DNA from 2 places in the Lysinibacillus parviboronicapiens genome. Region 1 is predicted to be linked to the other one. Evidence: a T-box and tRNA genes for the amino acid it is inferred to sense, from the RefSeq annotation. Region 1 holds a T-box; the other holds one or more tRNA genes.
The links. A T-box is a leader RNA that pairs with one kind of tRNA and senses whether it is charged. The one in region 1 lies ahead of C9J31_RS16615 (valine--tRNA ligase), so its partner is inferred to be a tRNA-Val.

Region 1 (15,879 bases):
TTACCCAAAAAGAAACAAAAGGAAAATTAACAGAAACGTATAGCTTAAAATTAACAGCAAGCACGGGTGCTACACTGACTCGAAATATTGCTTACGAATCAGATGTTGTAGATTATGCAACGATTGGCCAAAAGACATCGAATGGCATTGTAAAAAAATACTCTGAGAAAATAGTTGTAGGTAATATAACTTATACATTGGTAGACTTCCAATTCTCCCAAGGAACAGTGACAGATAATCGTGCAGCCTCTGATTATTTTTCAGGGAATGTAATTTCAAGAAAAACTTACGCATATCAAACCGGAAGTGGAAGAAATGCCAAAAAAAATACGGTAACAGTGGATACTGATAGTCGTCACGTCGGCTATGAAAACTTCTGGGGTGCAACAGAAACACAAATTACAGAATCTATTTATTCTTATAGCAATGGTACGACAAGTCATGTTAAAAATCGTTTATCTACAAGCAAATCTCGTGTCATAAATTATGAGGAAAATCCAGCTAGTCTAGCAAGTTTTGACGGAGGTTATGCAGTTGTAAGTGAAAAGGATGTTATATCCGAATACACATATGACTTAGCATCTGGTGCAAAAGGGACAGTTGACCTGGATACAGAATTTATGCCAACAATTGAACGTTTAATCATTCCTAAATTTCGTGATTTAACGAATCATTATGCGAAAGACGCAATCGATAAATTATATTCTTTAGGTATTTATACAGATGCAAGTAATTTCTTCTCACCAAATACACCAATGAAACGTATTGACTTTACGGTTGCAATTGGTAAGGCTGTTGATTTACGTGTAATGGAAGAAAAGAAATCCAAGAAAACGACAACAACAAGTGTTTTTAAAGATGTGAAACGAACAGTAAAAGATTACCCATACATTGAATCAGCCGTAAATAAAGGCATTATTAAAGGTGTAACATCAGATTATTTCAAGCCAGACAACGCATTAACACGTGCACAGGCTGCCGCAATATTCGTACGTGCATTAGGGCTGGAAAACAAAGCTCCAGACCCAGGTTATATTACGAAATTTGTTGATGATGCGCAAATTCCAGACTATTCACGTGACGGAATATATATCGTCAATGAATTAGGTTTAATGACAGGTGATCCTGTAACAGGTAAGTTTAATCCAAATCAACCGTTAACACGTGCGCAAGCATCTGTTATGCTTGATCGTTTCTTGAATTATTTAGAAAATGACTTAAAACAAAACTATCGAGACGATGTATTGTTCTTTAACTAAAGAAAGGGCTGAAATGAATGACATATGCTAAAAAAGCATTGCTATTGCTTGCTTGTTTCGTACTCGTCTTAATGACAGTGACGCCAACTACCCTAGCTGCTACAACAATTCAGGATGTTCCGACGAATAATAGTAAGTACAAAGCAATTTCTTGGGCAGTCGATAATGAATTACTATCATTGAATGCTGCAAATAACTTTTTACCGAATGAACAAGTAGCAGAACGAGATCTTGTGACAATGTTTGCAAAGCTCGATAAAAACTATGCATTAACATATAACGAAAGTGTTGCTTATAATTTTTATAGTGAATTTTATTTACCGCTTGAAGGTACTTATGTCGCGACAAATCGTTCAAAAACGATTACCCGTGGACATTTTGCTCGCATATATGCGGCGTTTAAAGGTTTAGATTTAGACGAGCCTCAAGCAGTCCAATATTTGTATACGAATGATATTTCTACAGGTAACACGGGTAAAAAAACATTTGCTGATTTTAATCCGTCTACGAAACTTACACGTAGTGATGTAGCAGAATTTTTATATCGCAGTGTACAAAACGGTTCATTTGCGGTACAAGGGTTAAAGCGTACAGCAACAGGCCGTGATAATGACAAAATTACTTTGCCTGCAGGTTTTATGGGTTCAAATAGTTCAGAATTTGAGGAACCAAAGGATAATAACAATGATTTTACGGGGCCAGAATATGTAAATAATGCATTACAAAGTATTGATGTTGACAATCCGGATTTAATTGCCAATGATCTAGATACAACACTTATTACGGTATCGTTAAAGGCATGTAATGGAGATCCAATTGCGGACGATAAATCCTATACATTCCGAGTGACATCATCGTATGGTGCGAAGATTGTTGACACGTCCGGTGATGCTGTACGAAACGTACAATCAGATGGCTCTACGGTATCAGCGATTGTAGTAGCTCCTAAACTAACTAAATCTGTGCGTGATACAATTTCTTTTGAACTGATTAACAATACTGATCCGAGTATGAAATGTCTTGTAGGAGAAAAATTAAATGCACAAGTTCGTTATGCACCTCAACCTGAGATGCGTATCGATTTTGAAGTATATGATCCAGCTAACTTAGATGATGGTGATGGAAATGTAACACCACCATATGTACCATACGAAAAATTACCTGAATTCTTTACAGAAAACATTGTTAATGTCCATTGGATTGACCCAGAAGATAAATTATTTAGTATCGGACAGCAAACAAATGTGACAACGCCGTTAGGAAATGTGCAGAATATGTATTTACAATACGGTGGTAGTGATACAAAATATCCTGCATTGGGCTATGAAAATGCAATTTTGCAATTTGAAAACTATAATATTTCGGTTTGGCTCTTTGAAACAATCATTCAGAAGAGACTGGACAATTCTGTAAATAAAGATAATACAATCGAGATTATGTATATGATTTCAGAAGATGGTCGTCCAATTTATCGAATTCAGGGAATTGATGATGATATAGCATCGCAAGTAGAAAACATCAATCCTGTTGGCTCTATCATACAGCTGATGAGCTATATGCCAGAGGAAAAACAACTAACTCTCGAACACTATGATAGTGTGATGAAAATTTATGCGATTTTAACAAGTTTAAGTAACTATGACCGTACAGTATTATTGAAATATCAAGGTGGTAAATTACTTGGACAAGTAGAGGCCTATAAAAAGCGCGTGGATGCATTAAAGGAAAGTGAAGAAGAAGCGTCGAGACCATCTGGTAAAGACCGTTATACGAAAGTTATGGTAACACTTGTAAGTCCAGGTGGCGAAATTATTACGGACTATCAGGGAACAGTTAAAATCAAATTTGATGGTGTTGAAAAAACAGCGTCCTTTATCACAAATACGTCAAATTCTGTAGATAATACTGGTAGTCCGGGAACTGCTGTAGCGTATTTTGACTCCATTATTTATGGGAAATCCAAAATAGAAGCTAAGCTAGTCAATAAAGTAGATCCACGTTATGCAACAATTTTAAAGAACTTAATAGATAAAACGATTACAAAAGAAATTTTCACAAATCCTTACTTTAGTAAAAATGCATGCTCGTTAGCAACTGAAGTTGCCTATGTAGTCGATTATTCGTCTTCTATGAAACGTATAGATAAAACAAATTATCGTGGTAAGAAAACAATTGAATTAATCGATCAAATTAAGGCGAAAAATAATATCGTCATTGAAACAAACACGAGTGCGAATGTATTAGGAGAAGGTACTATTGAAAATGTCTTAAAGAAAGACCTTTATCGCACTTCGAAAGACAAAGGGGCAACGGATATTTTTGCTGGTATTGAGATAGCACTTTCAAAGTTCTCGAATGATACAAAAACTTCCAAGTCTATTGTTGTTGTTTCAGACGGTAAAACAAGTAAAGCAAAAATGACTAAAGTACTGAATGATGCGAAAAAGAAAGGCGTTAAAATTTACACAGTTAGTATGGGTAAGAAAAATCAAATCAATGAGGCAATACTAACACAATTAGCGTCAGAAACAGGTGGTGCATATTATCATGCAATTGATAATCTACAATTACACCAAGTGTATCAAAAACTAATTGATGCAATTTTATGTAAAACAACACCTTCAAGTTGCATTAATCCTGAAGATTTATTTGAAGAGTCAACAGTATCTCTGCGCAAAGGGTATATTACGATGAATGCAAGAATTGATGGCAATTGTCCTGGTGTAGCAAGTGTCAGTGTACGTTACTCTTCTGTTAGTGGAGACGTTAAATTTGAGCTGACGAAGCGTAGCGATAGCGTTTATATGTTAACGAAGACAGTACAGACAATGCAGGACTTCAAAGTAAATGGCGAAATAGAGTTTTTAGCCTATGATAACGAAGGTAATTTGCTAGCTCTGAAAACTGTTACAATTAGCAATTAAGAGGTAAACTGCTCCTAGATGATAGAAGCAATCAACTTGACGACAAAAGGCATTCAGAATGATCATCATATTCTGAGTGCCTTTTTCCATGTCGTTTAAAATGGCACGAAGTCAGCCATGCTTAAAGTGAGTAGAGTGCTAATTTCATCCATTATGCCATCATTGGACTTCGCCATGTTCAGTTAGCAAGTTTTTTTAAATAAATCGCAGCAAAAGTAAACATTACTTGCATGAACAATTCGTCGTTACAGGGCAAATTTCCCTGCGAAGCATAGCATAAGCAAAAGGCTACGCAGGAGCATAGCGACAAGGAGGCTGAAGCCTTTGCGAAAAGTGTCCGTGTAACGGAAATCAACGGGTTCATATAAATACTTCTATTTGAAAAGAAATATGACTGTAAACTAACACGAATTTTGGAGTCTGTCTTCAGTCTGACTGCTCTTAGATTCTAGCAGCAGATTTTTAATTTGAAACAATACGTATAATTTGTTACACTTAGTTTATAATAATTCTAATGTAGAAAGTTGAATTATAGTTCTTCATGACATGTTCACAAATTTTAGATGAACTCTTGTCGAACTGTGCTATAATGAGATTTGTGAATTAGAACGTGTGAGGTGTTATTCATGCATACCATCGTAGTAGGCCTGAATTATAAATCAGCGCCAGTTGAGATTCGTGAGAAGTTATCTTTCATAGAAAGTGAACTACCACAAGCAATGGAAGCGCTACAAAAACAAAAAAGTATATTAGAAAACGTCATTGTTTCGACATGTAACCGCACAGAAATTTATGCAGTGGTAGACCAATTGCATACAGGGCGTCATTTTGTGAAACAATTTTTAGCTAAATGGTTCGACTTGCCTGTGGAGACATTTTCTTCGTATTTAACAATTCGTGAAGAAGATGAGGCATTAGAACATTTATTTAAGGTAACAGCTGGAATTGATTCAATGGTTCTTGGTGAAACGCAAATTTTAGGACAAGTAAAGAAAAGCTTCTTGAATGGACAAGAGATTGGGACGACAGGTACGGTTTACAATCAGTTATTTAAACAAGCAGTCACATTTGCGAAGCGTGCACATAACGAAACAGCCATTGGTGAAAATGCGGTGTCAGTTTCTTATGCAGCTGTAGAATTAGCCAAGAAAATCTTCGGTTCTTTACAGCGCAAACATGTGGCAATTTTAGGTGCAGGTAAAATGGGTGAACTTGCTATTGAGAACTTATATGGTAGTGGTGTAGGAAAAGTGACAGTCATTAACCGTACATTTGAAAAAGCAGAAAGTTTAGCTGCAAAGTTCCATGGTGAAGCAAAATCAATGAAGGAATTACAGTGTTCATTATTGGAGGCAGATATTCTAATAACGTCTACTGGTGCAACAGATTTTGTCATTGACTATGAATTAATGCAATTTGTTGAACGTTTACGTAAAGGTAAACCATTATTTATGGTAGACATTGCGGTTCCTCGCGATATCGATCCACGTGTTGGAGAGCTACCAAATGTTTTCTTATATGATATAGATGATTTACAAGGCATTGTAGAGGCAAACCTAGCAGAGCGTGAACGTGCTGCAGTTGAAATTACACAAATGATTAATCATGAAGTTGTGCAATTTAAAGATTGGTTTGCAACACTTGGTGTCGTGCCAGTCATCTCTGCATTACGTAAAAAAGCAAATCATATTCAAGCAGAAACAATGAGCAGTATTGAAAATAAAATGCCAGATTTAACGGATCGCGAACGTAAAATTTTAAGTAAGCATACAAAATCCATTATAAATCAATTGTTAAAAGAGCCTATTTTACAGGCTAAAGAAATGGCAAATTCACCGAAAGCGAATGAACAATTGCGTTTATTCCAACAAATTTTTGGTATTGAGGATGCTGTAGAGGCAGAAGTTGAAGCAATGAGTAAGCAAGAAATCGAGCGTAAAGAACGATTACAGCAAACTTCTGCTGAGACAAACTATTCTTTCTAATTTCAAAAAACAGCTTGAGTATCGAAATTGAAGCGGTAGCAACAAATTTTTTACGCGAAAGCGAAGCGACAATAGTAAATCTTTTTCCGTGCCGAAAGCGTCAGCGGCAGGTGCAAACGGGCGCGAAAGCGCCTTTTTTTATTGGCATTACATGAGGCGTTTTCGTATCTGTATGGTAAACTAAGGATACGAAAACGTCTTTGTTTTCTAGGCTGAAGTACTATTGAAGTCACTTTAGTAATTTTTGATATAAAGAAGGGATGTCTATTGGCTGATTTGACAATGACAAGGCTCTACGAAGTGATGATCGTCTTGTATGCGATCAGTCTTGTATTTTACTTTACTGATTACTTTTATAAACAAGTACGAGCAAGGCGGATTGCGTTTTGGCTAGTTTCATTTGTATGGGTAATTCAAAGTGCCATTATTTTATTAACGTTTGTGGAAACGAAGAGATTTCCAATATTATCCTTATATGAAGGGATTCTGTTCTACTCATGGCTATTAGTGACGTTGTCAATTATTCTTCATTGTATAGCGAGGGTAGATTTGCCGGTATTTATCATTAATATACTAGGATTTGTGTTCGCTAGTATTTTTACATTTATGCCGAAACGGCCGACTGGAGCAGTAGGCGAAACTTTAATTTCAGAAATGCTCTTTATTCATATTTCCTTTGCGATATTATCGTACGCTGCTTTTACGCTGACATTTGTTTTTGCGATATTGTATTTAGTTTTATATCGTTTACTGAAACAAAAAAAATGGTCACATTTATGGACGCGTTTACCATCATTGCAACAAACGAGCAATTGGATGAATGTTTCATTTTATGTGGGCATTCCAATGTTATTTATAAGTTTAATTTTAGGGTTTGAATGGGCACTATTAACTTTAGAGAGTTTATCTATTTTTGATGCGAAGATAATAGGGTCCTTTATCATATTAGTTTTGTATTGCTGTATTTTATATGTGAATCGTAAAGGTAAGCTGACAGGTACAAATTATGCGTGGGTGCATATTTACGCGTATTTATTAGTTGTCGCCAATTTCTTTTTAGGAAGTAGTTTATCTCGATTCCATTTATGGTATTAGAAGAAAGGTTGGAGACTGGTGAGAAAAATTATTGTAGGTTCTAGGAGAAGTAAGCTCGCATTAACACAAACGAATTGGTTCATTAATGAATTAAAGGCAGCAGGTGTGCCATTTGAATTTGAGGTAAAGGAAATTGTCACAAAAGGCGATCAAATTTTAGATGTTCAACTTTCTAAAGTTGGTGGCAAAGGGCTCTTCGTAAAAGAGATAGAACAAGCACTTTATGACAAAGAAATTGACTTTGCGGTGCATTCAATGAAGGATATGCCTGCAGTATTGCCAGAGGGCCTAGTGATTGGCTGTATCCCACCACGTGAAGATGCGCGTGATGCTTTTATTTCAAAAGGACATATAAAATTTGCCGATCTGCCAGCAGGGTCTGTTGTTGGGACTAGTTCGCTTCGTCGCAGTGCTCAGCTCTTAACAGTGCGCCCAGATATAGAAATAAAATGGATTCGCGGCAATGTGGATACACGTTTAGCGAAACTAGAAACAGAAGAATATGATGCCATTATATTAGCAGCAGCAGGATTAAAACGCCTTGGTTGGAGCGATGATGTTGTCACTGAATTCTTATCTGTAGAAGATTGTTTACCAGCGGTAGCGCAGGGATCGTTAGGCATTGAATGCCGCGAAGATGATGCTGAGCTATTAACGGAACTAGCTAAATTAACAGATAATGCAACATGGCAAGAAGCACATGCAGAACGTGCCTTTTTGGCGGCTATGGATGGTGGCTGTCAAGTACCTATCGCAGGGTATGCAAAAACAAATGGGGAAGAAATTACACTTACAGGTTTAGTTGCTGCACCTGATGCTTCGGTGATTTATAAAGAAACTGTAGTAGGTTCAAAACCAGAAATAATTGGAAAAGAACTTGCTGATATTTTAACGAAGCAAGGGGCCTTTGATTTAATTCAACGTGTGAAGGCAGAGCAAGATGCAAAATAGTTTACCTTTAAAAGGTAAAAAAATAATTTTGACAGGTACATCTAAAACTTCCGCAATTATTGATGACATAACAACTTTAGGTGGCCAAGTAGTTATTACCCCATTGATTGAAACCTGCGAACTCATAGATAGAAATGATGATGTGCATTTAGAATTTGCACGTCAATTTAAGTGGCTAATTTTTACGAGTCAAAATGCAGTAGATGCCTTCGCTAGTAAAATGAACCGATTTAATTTAAACGCAAGGCATTTTCAAGGGAAAATTGCATCTATCGGTACGAAAACAACTGAAGCGTTAGAACAACTAGGCTTTCATGTCAGCTTTATGCCTTCCGTGTTTAGTGCAGATGTATTTGTCAAAGAATTTCCAAGTGTAGCGGGAGAAAATCCAACGTGTTTATTTATTCGTGGTGAAAAAGCGAAAAAGACATTAAAGGAAGGCTTACCGTTTGAACTAAAAGAATGGACGGTCTATGAAACGATTGAACGTCACGACCAAAAACAAGTAATTATCAACTGTATTCGTGCACACGAGGATGTAACAGTGATTTTTGCTAGCCCGTCTGCTGTTGATGTGTATGCCATGGATGTAGCATCAGTAATAGGCTGGGAAGCAACTCGTGTAGCAGCAATCGGTCATATTACAGAGGCAGCGATTTTAAATCATGGTGCTACTGTGGATATAATGCCCAGTGTATATACAATGCAAGCAGTCATCGAGGAAATAATGAAAGTAGAGGAAAGAACATGACACAATTACAATTTCAAAGACATCGTCGTTTGCGCTCAAGTGCAGCGATGCGAGCTATGGTAAAAGAAACTTACTTACACAAAGAAGACTTAATTTATCCGATTTTCGTCATTGAAGGCGAAAATATTAAAAAAGAAGTTCATTCTATGCCAGGTGTTTTCCAATTTTCTTTAGATAACCTTGGTGCTGAAATTGATGAAGTTGTGGCTTTAGGGATTCCAGCAGTTATTTTATTTGGCTTACCAGCAGAAAAGGATGCAGTGGGAACAGGCGCATTCCATGATCATGGTATCGTGCAAGAAGCTACCCGTCTTATTAAAGCACAACATCCAGAACTTTTGGTAATTGCGGATACATGCCTTTGTGAATTTACCGATCATGGCCACTGTGGCTTAATTGAAGGCGACCAAATTTTAAATGATTCTTCACTAGACTATTTAGCACGCACAGCAGTATCTCAAGCTAAAGCGGGAGCAGATATTATTGCACCATCCAATATGATGGATGGTTTCGTCACAGCAATTCGTGCCGGATTAGACGAAGCGGGTTTTGAAAATGTGCCGATTATGTCTTATGCAGTAAAATATGCTTCAAGCTATTATGGTCCATTCCGTGATGCAGCTGACGGAGCACCCCAATTTGGAGATCGTAAATCATACCAAATGGATCCATCGAACCGTATGGAGGCATTCCGTGAAGCGGAATCAGACATTGTAGAAGGTGCGGATTTCTTAATTGTTAAGCCAGCTCTTAGCTATTTAGACATTATTCGTGATGTAAAAAACAACTTCACATTACCGATTGTTGCTTATAACGTTTCAGGCGAATATGCAATGATTAAGGCCGCAGCTATTAATGGCTGGATTGAAGAAAAAAAAGTAGTGCTTGAAACATTACTAGGCATGAAGCGTGCAGGTTCTGATCTAATCATTACGTACCATGCAAAAGATGTAGCACGTTGGCTGGAGGAGAAAAAATGACGCGTTCTTATGAAAAATCAAAACAAGCATATGCAGAAGCTCTAAATTTAATGCCAGGTGGCGTAAATAGCCCAGTACGAGCATTCAAATCAGTAAACATGGATCCAATTTTCATGGAGTCTGGTCACGGTGCGATTATTAAAGATATTGATGGCAATGAATACATCGATTATGTATTATCATGGGGCCCGCTAATTCTAGGGCATACCCACCCTGAAGTTGTAAAAGCGATTGCTGAAACAGCAGCGAAAGGCTCTTCTTTTGGCGCGCCGAGCTATACAGAAAATAGACTAGCGAAATTAGTATTGGATCGTTTACCTGGTATGGAAATGATTCGTTTTGTGTCATCAGGAACAGAGTCAACGATGTCTGCCCTACGTGTAGCACGTGGTGTTACTGGGCGCGATAAAATATTAAAATTTGAAGGCTCATACCATGGCCATGGCGACTCATTACTTATTAAAGCAGGTTCTGGTGTGGCGACATTAGGTTTACCTGATAGCCCTGGTGTACCAGCAGACATTGCGCGTAATACATTAACAGTGGCGTACAATGATCTAGACGGTGCACAACAAATTTTTGAAAAATTTGGTGCTGAACTTGCCGCAGTAATTGTAGAGCCAGTAGCAGGTAATATGGGTGTTGTGCCACCACTACCAGGCTTCCTGCAAGGTTTGCGTGAGCTAACAACTGAGCATGGTGCACTTTTAATTTTTGATGAGGTTATGACTGGATTCCGTGTTGATTATGGCTGTGCACAAGGTTATTTTGATGTTATACCAGATATGACGACTCTGGGTAAAGTAATTGGCGGAGGACTTCCTGTTGGAGCATTCGCTGGTAAAAAAGAGATTATGGAGCAAGTGGCCCCAGCAGGCCCTATTTACCAAGCTGGGACATTGTCAGGTAATCCATTAGCAATGACGGCTGGTTATGAAACGCTATCTCGCCTTGATGCAAGCTCATATGAGCACTTTAAAAAATTAGGTGATCAACTAGAGACAGGTTTCCGAGCTGCGGCGACGAAATACAATATTCCACATACAGTAAATCGTGCAGGTTCAATGATTGGCTTCTTCTTTACAAATGAAGAAGTAATTGACTTTGCCTCAGCAAAAACAGCTGATTTACAATTATTCGCAGAATATTTCCGATTAATGGCCGATGAAGGTATTTTCTTACCTCCTTCGCAATTTGAAGGCTTATTTATCTCTACGGCGCATACAGAAGAGCATATTACAAAAACGGTTGACGCCTTCCATAAAGTCTTTGCGCAACTAGCAAAATAATATATACTAAGAGCCGTCCATATTGGATGGCTTTTTTTTGTCAAAATTATAACTTTCAGCATAGCCAAATCGTGGGCGAAATCATTTATAATAAAGCTATTCAGAAAAGAAAGTAGTGGTTTTATATGGCAACAGGCACACATACGGTAGAAGTACCCGTAGAGATTGAAAATGTATGGGATTTCGTAAGCAATATGGAGAAATGGGCAAAGCTTGTCCCAGGTTATAGTGCACATACGATGATAGATGATAAAAATTCTACATGGACATTTAAAGGGAATGTAGGCGTACTTAAAAAAACAGTAGAAGTAGAGATTACTATTTTAGAATGGACAGCACCCTCTAAAGTAACGTTTAAGTTAAAAGGTTTATCTGATAACTTCTCAGGAAATGGCTATTTCCTTGCTGAAAGCATTGACGCAGGAAATACAAGAATGACAGGCTTTTTAGAAGTAACAGCAGGCGGATTAGCAGGGCCTGTTTTAAATCCAATCTTTAAACCGATTGTACCGAAAGCAACTCAAATGCTAACGGATCGAGTGGCAAATAAAATAAAAATGGTTAACGTCTAAAAAAACGCTGGTCGTTGGAGATTTTGAACGCCTTGGATGTGCTTATAGTTTAATGCCACAGGCATCGAAATCTAGTTTTCCCTTCCCTTTATATTGAATTAGATGTTATAGTTACATTTTACTGTGAACAGAATATAAATGTAGCTGTTCCAAAAGTGAAAATAGTATGCTAGGAGTTCTTCTTAGTATGCTATTTTTTTATATTAATATTAATATCCGCATAGGCTTCTCTGTTGCAAATGTCTGCCTGCAGAAAGCCTAGCGGATTTTTCACAATAGAAAGATGTCATGGTTTGCATGACTTTTTAGAACTTTCCTTATTAATGCCATGATAATAGCAATATCGGAAGGAAAAAGTAGCGTGAAACAACAATATCTAGCTCGTTATAAAGCATACAACCTGCTCGACAGTCATATGATGCAAAGGGAGGGATTATTATCGAACAGAAAACTTGGAGTATGCGTGAGACATTTTGTTTTCCGGGGTATGGTTGCCCAACAGAAATTGCAGCTGTACAGATTAAGCCACAGTGGCAAGCTACGCAGCTAGATGATTCAGTACGTTTAGTCGGTATTTATCATATTACTTCACATGTTCGCTTCGATTTTCAAGACTTGCAAAATTTTAAGGATGTTGAAGATTTAGTTAAAATTGATGCACTTGATATTCAAGGAGATACAGGATATTTTGAGTATGCTGTACCTTTGCATGTTGATTTACCGAAAGATGCCGCTATTGAAGATTTGATGGTGAAAGACGTACGACCAACACTTGCCAATCAAATGTGTCAGTTGGAATGGACAGTTACAAGTATCTTTAGTGAACCAGAGCCTGTAGTAGAAAAAGCTTTAGTATTAGAAGAACCAGTTGCTCCTGTAGAGGTGGCTGTTCATGTAGAGAAGGCTGCTCCTATTGAGCAAAAAATCGTGCTAAGAGAATCTTCTAGTCACACTGCTGTGCGTGAGTCCAGCTCCTGGGATGAAGTGCCGACAATGATTTGGGATTTAACTGAGAATTATACGCCGTTAAAAGTTCGCGCTTCAAATGATATCATTTAAAAGTAAATAGCAAAGAAGAAGCAGTAGTAATAAGAAGATTAAATCGCCAGAAGTTGGTACGATGATGACACGCACAAACTGAAATGCACAAATTGGTATAATAATCGTTCGACAATAGAAACGAATTTGTCGTAGCCAAGGTGGTAAAAACCAGGGATTGTATTTACGTCGTCGCATATGAATATTCACTTCCTTTTCTATTTACTTCTTACAGCTAGCCAAAAATAACTAAATTACTTGAAAAAGTGCACGATTTTGCGTTACAATGTGGAAAGTTGAATATAGATGCTATGACAGGGAAGAGTAAATTATTCGCACATTTTTAGAGAGGAAACGGTAGCTGAAAAGTTTCTATTTATGCATAATTGAACGTAGCCCTCGAGCAGTTTTAGTGAACTAACAGTAGTTAAAGCCGGTTAAACACCGTTATCGAATTAAGAGCCAGTAGAAGTAAGCATAAGCAAATCAAGTATAAATCATATTGTGTGTTGACTAGGGCTAGCAATAAGCGCTGTCAGACATAAAATGAGAATATACGTGAGCGCTTGACTTAGCCCTGCTGGAATTAAAGGTGGTACCGCGAACTAAACTCCTTCGTCCTTTTGTAGACGCTAGGAGTTTTTTTATTGTCCAAAAATCATGTTTAAACATTTTGTGGCAATAAAGCTTCTAGTAGATATCAGATTTTCAAAGGAGTTCATTGTGTAAACACAATGGAAAATCTGGACAGCAAATTCGTTTTAGCTAATTTGATGTATATCAAAAATTTTTAGTCAACAGGAGGAGTCAAAATGACAGAAAACATTTCAATGCCAACGAAATACGATCCACAGTCAATTGAAGCGGGACGCTATGAATGGTGGTTACAAGGTAAATTTTTCGAAGCACAACCAGACAGTGGGAAAGAGCCATATTCAATCGTTATCCCACCACCGAACGTAACAGGGAAATTGCACCTTGGTCATGCATGGGATACAGCTTTACAAGATATTTTAACGCGTATGAAACGTATGCAAGGCTATGATGCGCTATGGTTGCCAGGTATGGACCATGCTGGGATTGCAACACAAGCAAAAGTGGAGGCCAAACTGCGAGAAGACGGTATTACACGTTATGATTTAGGACGTGAAAAATTCCTCGAAAAAACATGGGAATGGAAAGAAGAGTATGCAGGACATATCCGTCAACAATGGGCAAAGCTTGGCCTAGGATTAGACTATTCTCGTGAGCGTTTCACCCTCGACAAAGGCCTATCGGATGCTGTTAAAACTGTATTTGTTCAATTATATGATAAAGGGCTAATTTATCGTGGTGAACGTATTATTAACTGGGACCCTGCTGCAAAAACAGCGTTATCTGATATTGAAGTTATTTACAAAGATGTGCAAGGCGCATTCTATCACATGAAATATCCATTAGCAGATGGTTCAGGATATGTGGAGGTAGCGACAACACGCCCAGAAACAATGCTAGGTGACTCTGGGGTTGCCGTTCATCCGAAAGACGAACGCTACCAACATTTAATTGGGAAAACAATTATTTTGCCTATCGTTGGCCGTGAAATTCCAATCGTAGCAGATGACTACGTTGATATGGAATTTGGTACGGGTGTAGTAAAAATGACACCAGCCCATGATCCTAACGACTTTGAGGTTGGTAACCGTCATAACTTAGAGCGCATTCTTGTGATGAATGAAGATGGGACAATGAATGAGCTTGCTGGTAAATATAACGGGATGGATCGTTTTGAATGCCGTAAGCAAATCGTTGCTGACTTACAAGAGGCTGGTATTTTAATCAACATCGAAGAGCATATGCATTCAGTTGGTCACTCTGAACGTTCTGGCGCTGTTGTAGAGCCGTATCTTTCAGCACAATGGTTCGTTAAAATGCAACCACTAGCTGATGCTTCATTAGCACTACAACAAGACGAAGAAGGCAAAGTGAATTTCGTTCCAGCTCGTTTTGAAAACACCTATTCTCGCTGGATGGAAAATATCCGTGACTGGTGTATCTCTCGTCAATTATGGTGGGGCCATCAAATTCCAGCTTGGTATCACAATGAAACGGGTGAAATTTATGTTGGTAAAGAAGCACCAGCAGACGCAGGAAATTGGACACAAGATGAAGATGTCTTAGATACATGGTTCTCAGCTGCGCTATGGCCATTTTCTACAATGGGTTGGCCAGACGAGGCAAATGAAGAGTATAAGCGCTATTACCCAACAAGTACGCTTGTAACAGGCTATGACATTATTTTCTTCTGGGTATCTCGCATGATCTTCCAAGGTATCGAATTTACTGATCAACTTCCATTTAAAGACGTATTAATCCACGGTTTGGTACGTGATGGAGAAGGTCGAAAAATGAGTAAATCTTTAGGTAACGGTGTAGATCCAATGGACGTTATTGAAAAATACGGTGCCGATTCGTTACGTTACTTCTTAGCAACTGGTTCATCTCCAGGGCAAGATTTACGTTATACAACAGAGAAAGTAGAATCAGTTTGGAATTTTGCTAATAAAATTTGGAATGCTTCTCGTTTCGCGTTAATGAATATGGATGGCATGACATATGATGAAATCGACTTAACTGGCGAAAAATCAGTGGCCGATAAATGGATTTTAACTCGTTTAAACGAAACAATTGAACGTGTGACATCGCTTGCTGAGCGCTATGAATTCGGTGAAGTTGGCCGCGAGCTTTACAATTTTATCTGGGATGATTTCTGTTCTTGGTATATTGAAATGGCGAAATTACCAATGAATGGTGAAGATGAAGCAGCGAAGAAAACTACTCGTTCTATTTTAGCTTACGTATTAGATCAAACAATGCGTCTATTACATCCATTTATGCCATTTATCACGGAAGAAATCTGGCAGCACTTACCGCACGAAGGTGAGTCTATTACAGTGGCTGCATGGCCAACTGTACGTACGGATCTTCATTTTGCGGATGAAGCGGACAATATGAAGCTCCTTATGGATATTATACGTTCAGTGCGTAATATACGT
Region 2 (15,879 bases), 1.2 Mb from region 1:
CACAAAAACTGAATGATGCATTACCAATATTCGCCTTGTTAATTATTGGATTTTCATTCATCTTATTAGTACTAGTATTCAGGTCTATTCTAGTTCCATTAAAAGCAGTACTAGGATTTGTACTGTCTTTAGGTGCAACATTAGGATTCACTGTATTTGTTATACAAGATGGAAATTTAATTGATTTATTTGGATTCCCCATTGCCTATCCTATATTAAGCTTCTTACCAGTCATTGTGATAGGGATTTTATTTGGGTTAGCAATGGACTATGAGGTTTTTATAGTTAGTAGAATGCGTGAAGTATTTACACATACCGGTGATGCACGTAAAGCTGTTTTAGCCGGAATGAAAGATAGTGGTGGAGTAGTAACAGCTGCTGGGTTGATTATGATTTCAGTATTTACTGGATTCATGTTAGCTCCAGATCCTATAATTAAAGCAATGGGCTTTTCACTCACATTTGGCGTTATATTTGATGCTTTTGTAGTAAGAATGGCTATTGTACCAGCAGTAATGATCTTAATGGGAAAAGCTTCTTGGTACTTGCCAAAGTGGTTAGATAAATTACTACCAAATTTAGATATTGAGGGAGAATTATTTATGAAAGAAAAGAAATAGAAATATAAAGGAATTAAAAGGAGAAAGAAGTTAAGTTCGAATAATGCATAATGTTTTTAATTAATGGTGCTGCTTATTTTTTATAAAAAAGTTCATCGGTCGTATTAAATAAGAGGGTGTTTTGATCAATCTTTTTTCAAAGCATCCTCTTTCTGTTTGTTCATTTATCAAGGTTATTAATATTAATTTGATAAAACTTTAATCTAAAACAACATCTTCAAATTCCAAAAAAATACATTGCTAAATATGGATATTAAAATACGCTTTAAATTTTTGTATAGCTATTTTCTTATTGAACTAAACTGCGCCTTTAGTTTAAGTACTTTTCTTCACAATCTCCACGTCCAATTTAATTCTTGTATTTTTATTCAATTAAATGGCCCGTTTGTTGAACAAAAAAACCCTGCATATCAACACAGGGTTTTTAATCAAACTTTATTATAAACGTCGTGACTTTATTTCAAACCTACACATAGCTTATTTAATCACTACAAGCTTATTCCACAGTCACTGATTTAGCTAAGTTACGAGGTTTATCAACGTCACAACGACGGTGTAAAGCTGCATAATAGCTAATTAGTTGTAAAGGCACTACCGATACAAGCGGTGTTAATAATTCATTTACTTGAGGAATGACTAAACGGTCACCGTCTTCGGCTACCCCAGCCATAGCGATAATACATGGATATGCTCCACGTGCCGCTACCTCTTTGACATTCCCACGAATGTTTAGCGATACCGCTTCTTGCGTTACAAGAGCAAACACTGGCGTGCCTTCTTCAATCAAAGCAATTGTACCATGTTTTAGCTCGCCACCTGCAAAACCTTCCGCTTGGATATAGGAGATTTCTTTTAGTTTCAAAGCACCTTCAAGACTAACACAGAAGTCAATGTTACGGCCGATGAAGAAAGCATTACGTGCAATTTTTAAGTAATCTTCTGCAATATCCTCTAACACATCTTTCGAATCAATAATTGTTTGGATACCGTTTGCTGCAATCGCAAGCTCTTGTTTTAAATCAAATTCTACTCCTTGGCCATTCGCCTTCGCAGTGACATATGCTGCTACAGCAAGTACAGCGACCTGTGCTACGTAAGCTTTTGTTGAAGCGACCGCAATTTCTGGGCCTGCGTGTAGTAGCAAAGTGTGATCTGCTTCACGTGATAATGTTGAACCCGGTACATTGGTAACTGTTAACGTTGGGTAGCCAAGCTCTTTAATCTTCACAAGCACTTGACGGCTGTCTGCTGTTTCACCTGATTGGGTAATGAAGATAAACAATGGTTTCTCAGAAAGTAAAGGCATATTGTAGCCAAATTCACTTGAAATGTGAACTTCGACTGGAATGCCTGCCATTTTTTCGAAATATTGTTTACCAATTAATCCTGCATGATAGCTTGTGCCAGCTGCAATAATGTATAAGCGATCCGCGTCTTGTAATGCTTGTAAAATATCTGCATCAATTGTTAAGTCCCCAGTTTCGCTTTCATACGCTTGAATGATTTTACGAATGACAGTTGGTTGCTCATCCATTTCCTTTAGCATGTAGTGAGGATACGTACCTTTTTCAATATCACTCATATCAAGCTCTGCTGTATAGGGTGCACGCTCTATTACTGTGCCATCTAGAGTCGTAATTTGAACACTTTCTTTGTGTACAATCACGACTTCTTTATCGTGTAATTCTACGTACTGATCCGTTACTTGTAGCATTGCCATAGCATCTGATGCCACAACATTGAAGCCCTCGCCCACACCTACAAGAAGTGGTGATTTGTTTTTCGCTACAAAAATTGTGTCAGCCGCTTCTGCATCTAGTAGCGCAAGTGCATAAGAGCCGTGTAATAGAGATAATGTTTTACGGAATGCTTCAGCCGTTTCCAGCCCATCTTTCACAAATAACTCTACTAATTGCACGATAACCTCTGTATCTGTATCAGATTTCATCGGAATGCCTTTTAAATACGTTTTTTGTAATAGATGATAGTTTTCAATTACGCCGTTATGCACAAGTGTAAAGCGACCTGATGCACTTTGATGAGGGTGTGCATTTAAACGATTTGGTACACCATGTGTTGCCCAACGTGTATGGCCAATACCAATTTTAGCAGCCACATCTTCGTCTACTGCTTCACGCAAGTCTGCGATACGTCCTTTTTCCTTGAAGATTGTAACGCCCTCTTCATTGCGTACAGCAATACCTGCTGAGTCATAACCACGGTATTCTAGTTTCTCTAAGCCTTTTAATAAAATTTCCTTTGCATCTGTCTCACCAATATATCCTACAATTCCACACATAATTCATTATTCCTCCGATATTGTCAATTTAACGCAATGACAAACTAGACCTCAACCTATCGATTTTTTAGTGGACGTAAATGTTATACTTAATTTTCTATAAAATAAGCATACAACTATGTGCACGTTATGGTACTATTTCAGCCAACTGAATAGTGCTCCATTCCGATATGTGAAGTTTTCCTATTTATCTACTGCTCTAACTATACCTTCTCCATTCTCTGTACATTCAATCACTCAAATGCTTTCAAAATGAAAAATGACAATCGGGTATGTCGATTGGGAGGCATCCGCCGAATTTTCGATAAACCTCCACCTCGTCTGCTGAAGTTGCATCCGTCCAATTTCTTCAGCTCAGGCGCTATAATTGTTTTCCGATTTTGCGCTTCCTTCCCTCCTTATACGCTCGTTAAATGATAAGGTCGGACCTCATCTTCAACTTCTCCATAATACTCAATCATATGCTATCAGTCAAATTTTCGTTATAAAAAATTCCTACTCACGTTCTTTTTTCGTGACAAAAATGTAGACAAACCCTATGCTATAAAGAAATTATTATATACGCTCATTAAAAATATATCGCTGAAAATCTGTACTTGGTCAATGATTTCCTTTAGATAAGCCACTATGCCCACTTAGCAATCTAGTAAGAAATAGCATTTCCTAAAGCGGTGCTAGAAATGAACTCTATAACTTTCGTTCTCAGCCACAAGAAAAAGGCACAAGCAAATTGCTTGTACCTCGTTTAACTTAGTTTTCTTTACTGGCAAGTAATTTTACAATTTCTCGATTAAAGGCAGGTAAATCATCTGGTGTACGGCTTGTTACTAATTGCTTTTGGCAAACAAATACTTCTTCATCGTGGAAGATTGCACCTGCATTTTCTAAATCCACTCGAATGGACTTATAGCCTGTTGCGTCACGGCCATTTAATGTTTTAGCCGTAATAAGTAACTGCGGTCCATGACAAATGGCAAAGGTTGGCTTCATGTCATCCATAAACTCCTTAACAAATGCCACTATGCGATCATCTGCTCGTAATATATCAGGTGAAAAACCACCTGGGATGAACAATGCATCGAATTCAGAGGCTTTTGCCTCATCAATTCCTTTGTCAATTTTCACCTTTTCTCCGTGCTTGCCTTTAACTTCTTTACCGGCTTCCATATCAATCGTTATGAGCTCATGACCTGCCGCTTCTAATGCCGCTTTAGGGCTCGTATATTCACTATCTTCGAACATATCCGTAATTACTGTAGCAATTTTAGCCATATCAATACAACACTCCTTGTTATTGTGACTCCTTACTACTGTTCCCTTTGTCCTGTATTTCAAACGTTGTTATTGTTAAATTGGAATTGCATCATGGAGCTGTTCCAGCATTTATTAGAAAAAACTCGATTTCCTATTAACGGAAATCGAGCCTCTATGTTTAATTTATTCTGTTAAACCCATTTCAGCGCGTACAACATCTGCAATGCGCTCTACATAACGCTCGCAATCTGCTTCTGTAGCAGCTTCCACCATTACACGAACAAGTGGTTCTGTACCAGAAGGACGTACTAAAATTCGACCGTTGCCTGCCATTTCAGCTTCAACTTCAGCAATAATGGTAGCAACTTTAGCGTTGTCAGTAACAGCATGCTTGTCTGTTACACGCACGTTTACTAAACGTTGTGGGAAAATGGTCATTTCAGATGCAAGCTCAGAAAGCTTTTTACCAGTAGCTTTCATAATATTCACGAGTTGAATGCCTGTTAATAAGCCATCACCAGTTGTATTAAAGTCTAGGAAAACAATATGACCTGATTGTTCGCCACCTAAATTATAATCATTAGCACGCATTTCTTCTACGACATAACGGTCTCCTACAGCTGTTTGTACACTTTGCATGCCATTTTCATCAACCGCTTTATAGAAGCCCATATTACTCATAACCGTTGACACAATTGTTTGCTTTTTAAGGCGACCTACTGCATTTAAATGCTTACCGATGATGAACATAATTTGGTCACCATCTACGATATGACCGTTTTCATCGACTGCAATTAAACGGTCACCGTCACCATCAAAGGCTAATCCAACATCAGCACCCTTTTCAGTGACAAATGCAGCTAAGCCTTCTGGATGTGTTGAACCCACGCCTTCATTTATATTTAAGCCCGTTGGTGAAGCACCCATTGTTGAAATGTCTGCTTCTAAATCTGCAAACAAGTGTGTTGCAAGTGAAGATGTTGCACCATGCGCACAGTCTAATGCCACATGAATACCATCAAATTCTTCATCTACCGTTTGTTTTAAGTATTGGATATATTTTTGTCCGCCTTCGAAGTAGTCACTTACAGAGCCCAAGTCTGCCCCTATTGGACGTGGCAATGTATCCACTTCAGCATCAAGAATTGCTTCGATTTCGGCTTCTTGCGCATCTGTTAGCTTAAAGCCATCAGGACCGAAAAATTTAATGCCATTGTCGGCAACTGGGTTATGTGAAGCTGAAATCATGACGCCTGCATCTGCACTCATAATACGAGTAAGATAAGCGACACCCGGTGTCGAAATAACACCAAGACGCATCACCTCTACACCAATCGATAAAAGACCAGCAACAAGTGCACCTTCAAGCATCTCACCTGAAATACGTGTGTCACGACCAATTAATACCTTTGGACGTTGTGTTGCATCTTTCGTTAAAACATAGCCACCTACGCGACCTAGTTTAAATGCAAATTCCGGTGTTAATTCACTATTCGCGACGCCACGGACGCCATCTGTTCCAAAATATTTACCCATTCTAATTGTTCTCTCCTTCAATGCAAGACGACCTAAATCATGCTTGTCTCTTGTAGACAATTGGACGGCTCGTCTGCTTACTTTTGGAAAAGTCTATTTTCGTTCATTTTAGTAACTATTATTTACACTCCTACGTAATTGTACCTGAGCTTTCGTGCGTAGAACACTTTGTGCATTTTGAACAAACCCTAACATTGCCCTAGGGACTCGGCCAACATGGAACTGATTGCTCAAGGTTGTACTGAATCAAGTTAAAATTATAGTCAGTTCTTGTTTAAGAATCAACATCTTCTTCTGTAATCGTTGTCGGTTCGGTCTCCTCTGGAGTCGTCGTAGTTTCCTCTGGAGTCTTCGATGTATCCTCTGGAGTCGTTGTAGTTTGCTCTTCTACCTTCGTAATATCTGCTTTAACTTTTATTTTTTGTTCAGATACTTTTGTCGCTCCTTCGGGTAATTTCACATCAAATTCATATGTTTTTGATTCAGTAATTTTTGACAGATCAACATCTACCAATATTTCAGTTAAGACATCAATAATTGATTTTCTACCATATACTCTTAATGCTGTAGTATCAAGCGTCAATTTATTGATTGTAATACCATCTTGTACTTTACCTGTCTCATTCATCGTAATAGGTAGTTCTTTACTGAATTCTCCGATATCCACATGTACCTTAACACTTTCTGGCTCAATGGTCACGTCCAGTTTATTTAAATCACGGTCTAATACTTTCACTGCAGCTTCTTGAGAGAAAGGTTGCTTCAAGCCTTGCTCACCCGTTACAGTTGCTTTTACATAGCTGATGCTCTCTATGGCACTCTTTGCCCCTGTAACATACACTGTTGCTGGGTTCGCAGTCATGCCCTTCAGTATATAGCCTTCATCAATCAAACGATTATTCATTTCCGGATCAACACGGAATTCCTGCGTCACTTTTTCCTCGATATTCACATCGATTGTTGCTGGGTCTAAAGTAACCTGCAGCTTATCAGATATATTTTCATATTGCAACTTAACGTTGTGCTCACCCATTAATAAATGGTTTAAGTCCACAAATATAGAGAAATCCTTTACTGCTTTTGTTCGTAAAACGATTTGCATCGGTCCCTTAATTGTGACATTAACCGTTTTTGGTATACCCGTAACAATAAGACTATCATCATCATAAAAAACGTCTACAGGTACATCACGAATCACTTCCATCTGTTCGTTCGTCGTCGTTTTATTCGTTGAAGAAAGCTCTGTGCGAACGGAGAAAAACAGTAGACATGCAAGAAAAAGCGCAATGATTCGTAACACCCAAGGACTATCCATCATTTTATCCATTCTTTTTCCCCCTCCAAGTCAACTTAGAGGCTGTATTCGATTCTTGTACTGATCCGAACCACATTTTACGTAACAGTGTTTCGAATTCCTCTAGAGAAAGGTTGCGATGTAGATTACCGTTTAATGTAATACTAATTGCTCCTGTTTCTTCCGATACGACTATCGTAATGGCGTCTGTTACTTCACTTAAGCCAAGCGCAGCACGGTGTCGTGTTCCAAGTTCTTTTGAAATAAATGGGCTTTCAGAAAGAGGTAAATAACATGCGGCTGCCGTTACCTTATCCTTTTGCATAATAACCGCTCCATCGTGAAGTGGTGTATTCGGTATAAAAATGTTGATAAGTAATTCAGATGAAATTTCAGCATTTAGGCCTATTCCAGTTTCAATATATTCATTCAAGCCTGTTTCTTTTTCAATAGAAACCAATGCCCCAATACGACGTTTAGCCATATAACTTACGGATTTCTTCATCGCTTCAATGAGCCTTGTCTGCTCTTCTTCTTCTTGACTTGTCGAACGTTGGAATAACTTCCCTCGTCCAATTTGTTCAAGTCCACGTCGGATTTCAGGTTGGAAAATGATAATAATCGCCAAGAAACCAAATTCAATCACTTGTTTTAGCATCCAACCCAATGTTTCTAACCCTAAAAAGTCCGTTGCGATGCGCGCAATAATAATTACGAAAATTCCCTTTACTAATTGGACAGCCTTCGTTCCTTTAATGAGGGTTAAAATTTTATAAACAACGTACCAAACGAGCAGTACATCTATGAAGTTAATAACAATGTTCACTGGCGTCAAATCCGTGAATTGTTCGATAATTTGCACGTGGCATCCCCCACTTTTCATTGCGAATCCATACACATTTAAGTATAGCACATTCTTATCAAATGTAACTTTTTTCAAATAAAAAGTCTACTCATAAGAGTAGACTTTTCAGCCTCTCACGTGCACTATCATGTAGGACGTATAGAGTGTTATTTAGTTTCTTTATCTTCAAATGCCATAGCATCTTTGAATGAATTTTTTATAGTATACCAAAGCCATTCAAATGCTTGGTCAATTTCTTCAATTTGGCCTGTAACCACTGCCGAGGATGCCATGTACTGTCCATTAATTACAGTAACATTACCATCTACTTGCCCCTCAACAATTAAATCACCATTTTTTACAACGATATCCCCATTTACAACTTCACCTTTCGGTACGATGACTGTTTGCCCTTCAACAACTAGATTCGGCTGTTTAGTAACAGAAAAATGTTGGTCATCCATGAAACTTCCAAGTAAAGTAGCACTCATAAATAGGCAAAAAACCGCTGCAGCCACAAAGAACGGGTGACGGCGAATCCATTTTTGCATGCCCATACGACTTTTAGGTTTGGGTAAACGAGCCATCACTGCAGCTTCAAAATGCGGAGGTGCTGTAATATGGGAAGCACTCTTCACAAAGGCGATCGTCTCACTCAATTCCTGCATCAGTTGCTTGCAATCACCACACGAATGCAAATGTTGCTTCAACTCTTGCTCATGCTCACGACTAATGTCACCGTCTAAATAATCATGCATATAGTCTATAATATGCTCTGGACAAATATTCATGATGCTCCCCCTCCTACAGATTGTTTAATTGCTTTCGTAATGCTTCACGTCCGCGGTGAATTCTCGTTTTCACCGTTCCAAGAGGCATATCCAAAATATCACTAATTTCCTGTAACGATAATTCTTCAATATATTTCAACACTATAACTGAACGATATTTATCCGGCAAACGTCCAATCTCATATTGAATACGATCTTGTAACTCCATCTGCTCTAGCTGTTCTTCTGGTAACTGGTCATCTGCTGCGATTTGGGAATACATATCAAGCCCTTCAGTACCAGCTACCTCCGCATCTAAGTAATAATCCGGCTTTTTCTTGCGAATACGGTCTATACAGAGGTTGGTAGCTATGCGATAAAGCCACGTCGAAAATTTTCTTTTCTGATCAAATGTATGCAGGTTCATGTAGGCACGTACGAACGCTTCTTGTGCAATGTCCTCTGATTCTTGTTTATTGCCTAACATCCGGTAGCATACTTGGTACAGTTTGTGCTGATAGAGACTCACAATATCGGCAAATGCGTTTTGATCGCCTTTAAGCACTTGTTTTATTCTCTTATTTACTAACGCATCCATTGTGTTAATTTCTCCACCTTTACAACTGTCTTATACTATACGACCCATCGATAAGAAAAGTTTCATTTTAATTAATTATAACAAAAGATTTTTATTCGATGCGACAATAGGCATTTTTTTGACAATTTTAATTATACTAGGGTCTCACCAAATAATGAACCCATTAATGCTACTGCAACATCTGCAGTTTTGTTCTTTTCATCTAATATCGGGTTAACCTCTACAAACTCCGCCGATGTAAGCATACCTGATTCCTGTAACATCTCCATCGCTAAATGACTTTCACGATATGTTATCCCACCAGGTACTGGCGTTCCTACTCCTGGAGTATAAAGCGGATCTAGACCATCTAAATCGAGCGATAAATGTAAACCATCTACCTTACGTTCCTTTAAATAGGAAAGTGCATCCTCCATAACACGAGTCATACCTAATCGGTCTACCTCATGCATTGTATAAACTTTTATACCTTGTTGACGAATCAGTTCACGTTCTCCAGGATCTACTGAACGAGCTCCGATAATAATAACATTCTCAGGTTTAATTTTTGGTGCATAGTTTCGAATTTGTACAAGTCGTTCATGTCCTAGTCCAATACTAACAGCTAGTGGCATCCCATGAATATTACCTGAAGGCGTTATATCTGGTGTGTTTAAATCTGCATGTGCATCAAACCAAATAACACCTAAGTTTTTATAATGTTCACCAAGTCCTGCCAGTGTGCCGATTGCAATGCTGTGATCACCACCAAATACAAGTGGAAACTTTTTCAGCTCTACGGCTTCATATACTCTATTTGCCAAAGTAGTACTTATATCGACAACTTCTTCTAAATTCAATAATTGTTTATCAACAATTGCATTTTCTTGCTTTTGATTAACGCGGATATCTCCCTGATCCTGTACCTCATGACCGATTGCCTCTAAACGATCAACAATGCCCGCATAGCGAATGGCACTTGGCCCCATATCTACCCCTCTACGTGTTTGTCCATAATCTGTCGGAACTCCAATAATTGAAACACTAAGTTTATTCATTATTTTATACCCCCTATGTGTTATATAACTATTGTAAATCCTACAATACCTTTGGCTCAACCCAACATATTTATGTATTTTTATACAATTTAAAAGGCAAAAAAAAATCTCCTACTGTTTTCAGTAAGAGATTAGTATATGTAGTTAATGTTACACTTTTAAATATTTATTATAGAAAAGTGAGCCATGAAGGACTCGAACCTTCGACCCTCTGATTAAAAGTCAGATGCTCTACCAACTGAGCTAATGGCTCATAAAAGAAAATGGCTGGGGTACCTGGATTCGAACCAGGGCATGACGGAATCAAAATCCGTTGCCTTACCGCTTGGCTATACCCCAAACATTCAAAATAAAACTGGTGGAGGGGGACGGATTCGAACCGCCGAACCCTAAGGAGCGGATTTACAGTCCGCCGCGTTTAGCCACTTCGCTACCCCTCCGAAATAAACACTATATGGTGGAGGATGACGGGCTCGAACCGCCGACCCTCTGCTTGTAAGGCAGATGCTCTCCCAGCTGAGCTAATCCTCCATAAAAACAGGTGTAATTTCTTCACAGTTTATTTATTCTTTTTAAGCCTCGGCATTTTACTACAACGCTAAGGAAATGGTGACCCCTACGGGATTCGAACCCGTGTTACCGCCGTGAAAGGGCGGTGTCTTAACCGCTTGACCAAGGGGCCCTTTTATTAATGTCTCAAACAAGACAAGATTTATATTAACATCTTTTCTTTTGTGACGCAACCCTTTTTTAATATTTTATTTTAAAAACTTATTTTTTCTTAAAATTGGGCAAAAAAATGGCTCCGAAGGCAGGACTCGAACCTGCGACAACCTGATTAACAGTCAGGTGCTACTACCAACTGAGCTACTTCGGAACAATACTATTCAATTGAGTTGTTTTTAACAACCTCTTAAGCACATTTATTATTATAGCAAGGATTGTAAATTATGCAATAACTTTTTATGAAAATTTTCATATTATATTTATAGTTTTTGTTTTCTACTTCATAAAGACCTGATAGTTCTCTATTAAATCTAATATTTCTATTTTATGTACTAATTATTCTTGCTGTATATTATTTCAATTGTTAAAATATAAATAGTTTAAAGAATTTTCAATTAAATTCGTTTTGGGGAGGACTGTTCATATGCTAACAAATGATTTAATTGCACCAGAACTTTATAACATTACAGAGGAATTAGAAAAATTTTCCCAAGATAGTGACCGCCAAGCAATACGCTGGCTAGATGCACAACAACAACGCCGCGGAATTTCTTATGCTGAACTTATCCAAAAAATGAATCAATACGCAAATGCTTTCACGAAGAAGGGGCTTCAAAAAGGCGATCGCGCATTGGTTATTATTCCACGTCTACCAGAAGCATATTTTGTGTTTCTTGGTTGTTTAAAAGCGGGAATTGTTCCTATTTCGTGTTCAGAGATGTTACGTGCAAGTGATTTAGAATATCGTATGGAGCACTCTTCTGCAAGAGCAGTTATTGCCTATGAAGCATTTACTAGTGAGGTAGACCGTATTACTTCAACAGTGGATGCGTTAAATAACAAGTTAGTCATTGGCAATGCTAATGGTAATTGGACTTCTTTAGATGAATTAGCTAGCACACAACCTGTAACATTTACAGCAGTTGCAACAAAACGTGACGATATGGCATTTCTTTCTTATACTTCAGGTACAACAGGGAAGCCAAAAGGCGTAGTTCACTCACACGGGTGGGGATATGCACATATTAGAACAGCAGCTTCTAAATGGCTTTGTGTACGCGAAGGCGACTTAGTATGGGCCACTGCGGCACCAGGCTGGCAAAAGTGGATTTGGAGCCCGTTCTTATCGACAATTATGCTTGGTGCGACCGCCTTCGTCTATCACGGTGGTTTTGATCCAAAAACGTATCTTCAACTCATACAAGATGAAAAGGTTAATGTCCTTTGCTGTACTCCAACTGAATATCGCATAATGGCCAAGATTGATAGTCTGAAAGATTATGACTTATCTGCTTTACGAAGTGCAGTTTCTGCAGGGGAACCATTAAATCGTCCTGTAATTGAAACATTTATGCAAAACTTTGGGCTTAAAGTACGTGATGGCTATGGTCAAACAGAAAACACGCTACTAATTGGCACCCTCGAAAATACCGAGTTACGACCAGGTTCAATGGGTGTTCCAACACCTGGTAATCTTGTGCGTATTGTTGACCAAGAAGGTAATGAGGCGCCCGTAGGGGAAGTTGGAGATATTGCTGTGCATAAATCTTCTCCCGCGTTATTTAAAGAATATTATCGTGAGCCTGAACGTACACATGCAGCCTTTCGTGGTGATTGGTATATTACAGGTGACCAAGCAAAATGCGATGAGGACGGTTACTTTTGGTTTGAAGGTCGTGGTGATGATATTATTATATCTTCAGGTTATACAATTGGTCCATTTGAAGTAGAAGATGCTTTAAATAAACATGAGGCTGTCCAGGAATGTGCTGTTGTTGCAGCACCAGATGAAATTAGAGGGCATATTGTCAAAGCCTTTGTAATCTTACGTGAAGGGTTCCGAAACCGCGACGAGGATGAGTTAACGAAAGAGCTACAAGAGCATGTTAAAACGTTAACAGCGCCTTATAAATACCCTCGTAGTATTGTCTTTTTAGACGAACTTCCAAAAACAACGTCCGGCAAAATTCGACGTGTTGAACTACGAGCAACTGTTTAAAATAATTAAGGAGACATCTCAACAAAATCCAAGTTGAGATGTCTCCTTTTTAAAGGTTATGGCTAAAATTCAACCTTATTGTAATAGAAAAGTCCTAATATAAAAATTCCCCAAAAATAAAAAAAGCCACTACTGAGTGTATCAGCAGCGACTTTTTGCGCCTAGCGATGTCCTACTCTCACAGGGGGAAGCCCCCAACTACCATCGGCGCTAAAGAGCTTAACTTCCGTGTTCGGTATGGGAACGGGTGTGACCTCTTTGCCATCATCACTAGACTATTGTTGGCTTTCAATATACGTCGTCTTTCTTTGTCAGCTTCATTCGTTCAGTCAGTCACGTACTTAGGTACGCTCCTTCCTTCTCTCAATTGCTTCCTTGAACTACTCGTATCTTGAAACCCTCTTTTAGAAAGATGTTGTTCTTTCAAAACTGGATAAACGGTGCATTGAATGTTTCAAACATTTTGGTTAAGTCCTCGATCGATTAGTATTCGTCAGCTCCATGTGTCACCACACTTCCACCTCGAACCTATCTACCTCATCGTCTTTGAGGGATCTTACTTACTTGCGTAATGGGAAATCTCATCTTGAGGGGGGCTTCATGCTTAGATGCTTTCAGCACTTATCCCGTCCACACATAGCTACCCAGCGATGCCTTTGGCAAGACAACTGGTACACCAGCGGTGTGTCCATCCCGGTCCTCTCGTACTAAGGACAGCTCCTCTCAAATTTCCTACGCCCACGACGGATAGGGACCGAACTGTCTCACGACGTTCTGAACCCAGCTCGCGTACCGCTTTAATGGGCGAACAGCCCAACCCTTGGGACCGACTACAGCCCCAGGATGCGATGAGCCGACATCGAGGTGCCAAACCTCCCCGTCGATGTGGACTCTTGGGGGAGATAAGCCTGTTATCCCCGGGGTAGCTTTTATCCGTTGAGCGATGGCCCTTCCATGCGGAACCACCGGATCACTAAGCCCGTCTTTCGACCCTGCTCGACTTGTAGGTCTCGCAGTCAAGCTCCCTTGTGCCTTTACACTCTACGAATGATTTCCAACCATTCTGAGGGAACCTTTGGGCGCCTCCGTTACCTTTTAGGAGGCGACCGCCCCAGTCAAACTGTCCGCCTGACACTGTCTCCTGCCCCGCTAAGGGGCATGGGTTAGAATTTCAATACAACCAGGGTAGTATCCCACCGACGCCTCCTTCGAAGCTGGCGCTCCGAGATCTCTGGCTCCTACCTATCCTGTACAAGTTGTACCAAAATTCAATATCAGGCTACAGTAAAGCTCCACGGGGTCTTTCCGTCCTGTCGCGGGTAACCTGCATCTTCACAGGTACTATAATTTCACCGAGTCTCTCGTTGAGACAGTGCCCAGATCGTTACGCCTTTCGTGCGGGTCGGAACTTACCCGACAAGGAATTTCGCTACCTTAGGACCGTTATAGTTACGGCCGCCGTTTACTGGGGCTTCAATTCGCAGCTTCGCTTGCGCTAACCACTCCTCTTAACCTTCCAGCACCGGGCAGGCGTCAGCCCCTATACGTCACCTTACGGTTTTGCAGAGACCTGTGTTTTTGCTAAACAGTCGCCTGGGCCTATTCACTGCGGCTCTCATGCGCTTGCACGCTCAAGAGCACCCCTTCTCCCGAAGTTACGGGGTCATTTTGCCGAGTTCCTTAACGAGAGTTCTCTCGCACACCTTAGGATTCTCTCCTCGACTACCTGTGTCGGTTTGCGGTACGGGCACCTCTCACCTCGATAGAGGCTTTTCTTGGCAGTGTGAAATCAGGAACTTCGTCCTTAAAGGACTCGCCATCACAGCTCAACGTTACAGTGTGCGGATTTGCCTACACACACGCCTTACTGCTTGGACGCGCACAACCAACGGCGCGCTTACCCTATCCTACTGCGTCCCCCCATTTCTCAAACGGTGAGGAGGTGGTACAGGAATATCAACCTGTTGTCCATCGCCTACGCCTATCGGCCTCGGCTTAGGTCCCGACTAACCCTGAGCGGACGAGCCTTCCTCAGGAAACCTTAGTCATACGGTGGACGGGATTCTCACCCGTCTTTCGCTACTCATACCGGCATTCTCACTTCTAAGCGCTCCACCAGTCCTTCCGGTCTGACTTCAACGCACTTAGAACGCTCTCCTACCACTGACATCGTAGATGTCAATCCACAGCTTCGGTGAATCGTTTAGCCCCGATACATTTTCGGCGCAGCGTCACTCGACCAGTGAGCTATTACGCACTCTTTAAATGATGGCTGCTTCTAAGCCAACATCCTGGTTGTCTATGCAACGCCACATCCTTTTCCACTTAACGATTACTTTGGGACCTTAGCTGGTGGTCTGGGCTGTTTCCCTTTTGACTACGGATCTTATCACTCGCAGTCTGACTCCCGTGTATAAATATCTGGCATTCGGAGTTTGTCTGAATTCGGTAAACCGGGATGGCCCCCTAGTCCAAACAGTGCTCTACCTCCAGTATTCTCATCACGAGGCTAGCCCTAAAGCTATTTCGGAGAGAACCAGCTATCTCCAGGTTCGATTGGAATTTCTCCGCTACCCACACCTCATCCCCGCACTTTTCAACGTGCGTGGGTTCGGGCCTCCAGTAAGTGTTACCTTACCTTCACCCTGGACATGGGTAGATCACCTGGTTTCGGGTCTACGACCACGTACTAATTCGCCCTATTCAGACTCGCTTTCGCTGCGGCTCCGTCTTCTAAAACTTAACCTCGCACGTAATCGTAACTCGCCGGTTCATTCTACAAAAGGCACGCTATCACCCATTAACGGGCTCTAACTACTTGTAGGCACACGGTTTCAGGATCTCTTTCACTCCCCTTCCGGGGTGCTTTTCACCTTTCCCTCACGGTACTGGTTCACTATCG

Region 2: it encodes a tRNA-Val, which carries the amino acid that the T-box ahead of C9J31_RS16615 (valine--tRNA ligase) is inferred to sense. The anticodon was not compared.

What each region holds. Positions count from the first base shown of each region.
Region 1 is NZ_CP073713.1:3,434,570-3,450,448, reverse strand. It holds gene C9J31_RS16670 (S-layer homology domain-containing protein) at 1-1,259, shown strand, start outside; gene C9J31_RS16665 (vWA domain-containing protein) at 1,277-4,183, shown strand; gene hemA (glutamyl-tRNA reductase) at 4,810-6,168, shown strand; gene C9J31_RS16655 (cytochrome C assembly family protein) at 6,436-7,263, shown strand; gene hemC (hydroxymethylbilane synthase) at 7,282-8,214, shown strand; gene C9J31_RS16645 (uroporphyrinogen-III synthase) at 8,204-8,965, shown strand; gene hemB (porphobilinogen synthase) at 8,962-9,945, shown strand; gene hemL (glutamate-1-semialdehyde 2,1-aminomutase) at 9,942-11,234, shown strand; gene C9J31_RS16630 (SRPBCC family protein) at 11,360-11,806, shown strand; gene C9J31_RS16625 (valyl-tRNA synthetase) at 12,266-12,865, shown strand; gene C9J31_RS16620 (hypothetical protein) at 12,848-13,042, opposite strand; T-box leader at 13,147-13,470, shown strand; gene C9J31_RS16615 (valine--tRNA ligase) at 13,657-15,879, shown strand, end outside.
Region 2 is NZ_CP073713.1:4,633,626-4,649,504, forward strand. It holds gene C9J31_RS22460 (MMPL family transporter) at 1-620, shown strand, start outside; gene glmS (glutamine--fructose-6-phosphate transaminase (isomerizing)) at 1,117-2,919, opposite strand; gene C9J31_RS22470 (type 1 glutamine amidotransferase domain-containing protein) at 3,670-4,191, opposite strand; gene glmM (phosphoglucosamine mutase) at 4,357-5,709, opposite strand; gene C9J31_RS22480 (CdaR family protein) at 5,984-7,036, opposite strand; gene cdaA (diadenylate cyclase CdaA) at 7,029-7,865, opposite strand; gene C9J31_RS22490 (anti-sigma factor family protein) at 8,015-8,638, opposite strand; gene sigW (RNA polymerase sigma factor SigW) at 8,652-9,215, opposite strand; gene rocF (arginase) at 9,347-10,252, opposite strand; tRNA gene C9J31_RS22505 (tRNA-Lys) at 10,433-10,505, opposite strand; tRNA gene C9J31_RS22510 (tRNA-Gln) at 10,517-10,591, opposite strand; tRNA gene C9J31_RS22515 (tRNA-Tyr) at 10,609-10,692, opposite strand; tRNA gene C9J31_RS22520 (tRNA-Val) at 10,708-10,783, opposite strand; tRNA gene C9J31_RS22525 (tRNA-Glu) at 10,860-10,934, opposite strand; tRNA gene C9J31_RS22530 (tRNA-Asn) at 11,053-11,129, opposite strand; gene mbcS (acyl-CoA synthetase MbcS) at 11,403-12,977, shown strand; rRNA gene rrf (5S ribosomal RNA) at 13,137-13,252, opposite strand; rRNA gene C9J31_RS22545 (23S ribosomal RNA) at 13,441-15,879, opposite strand, start outside.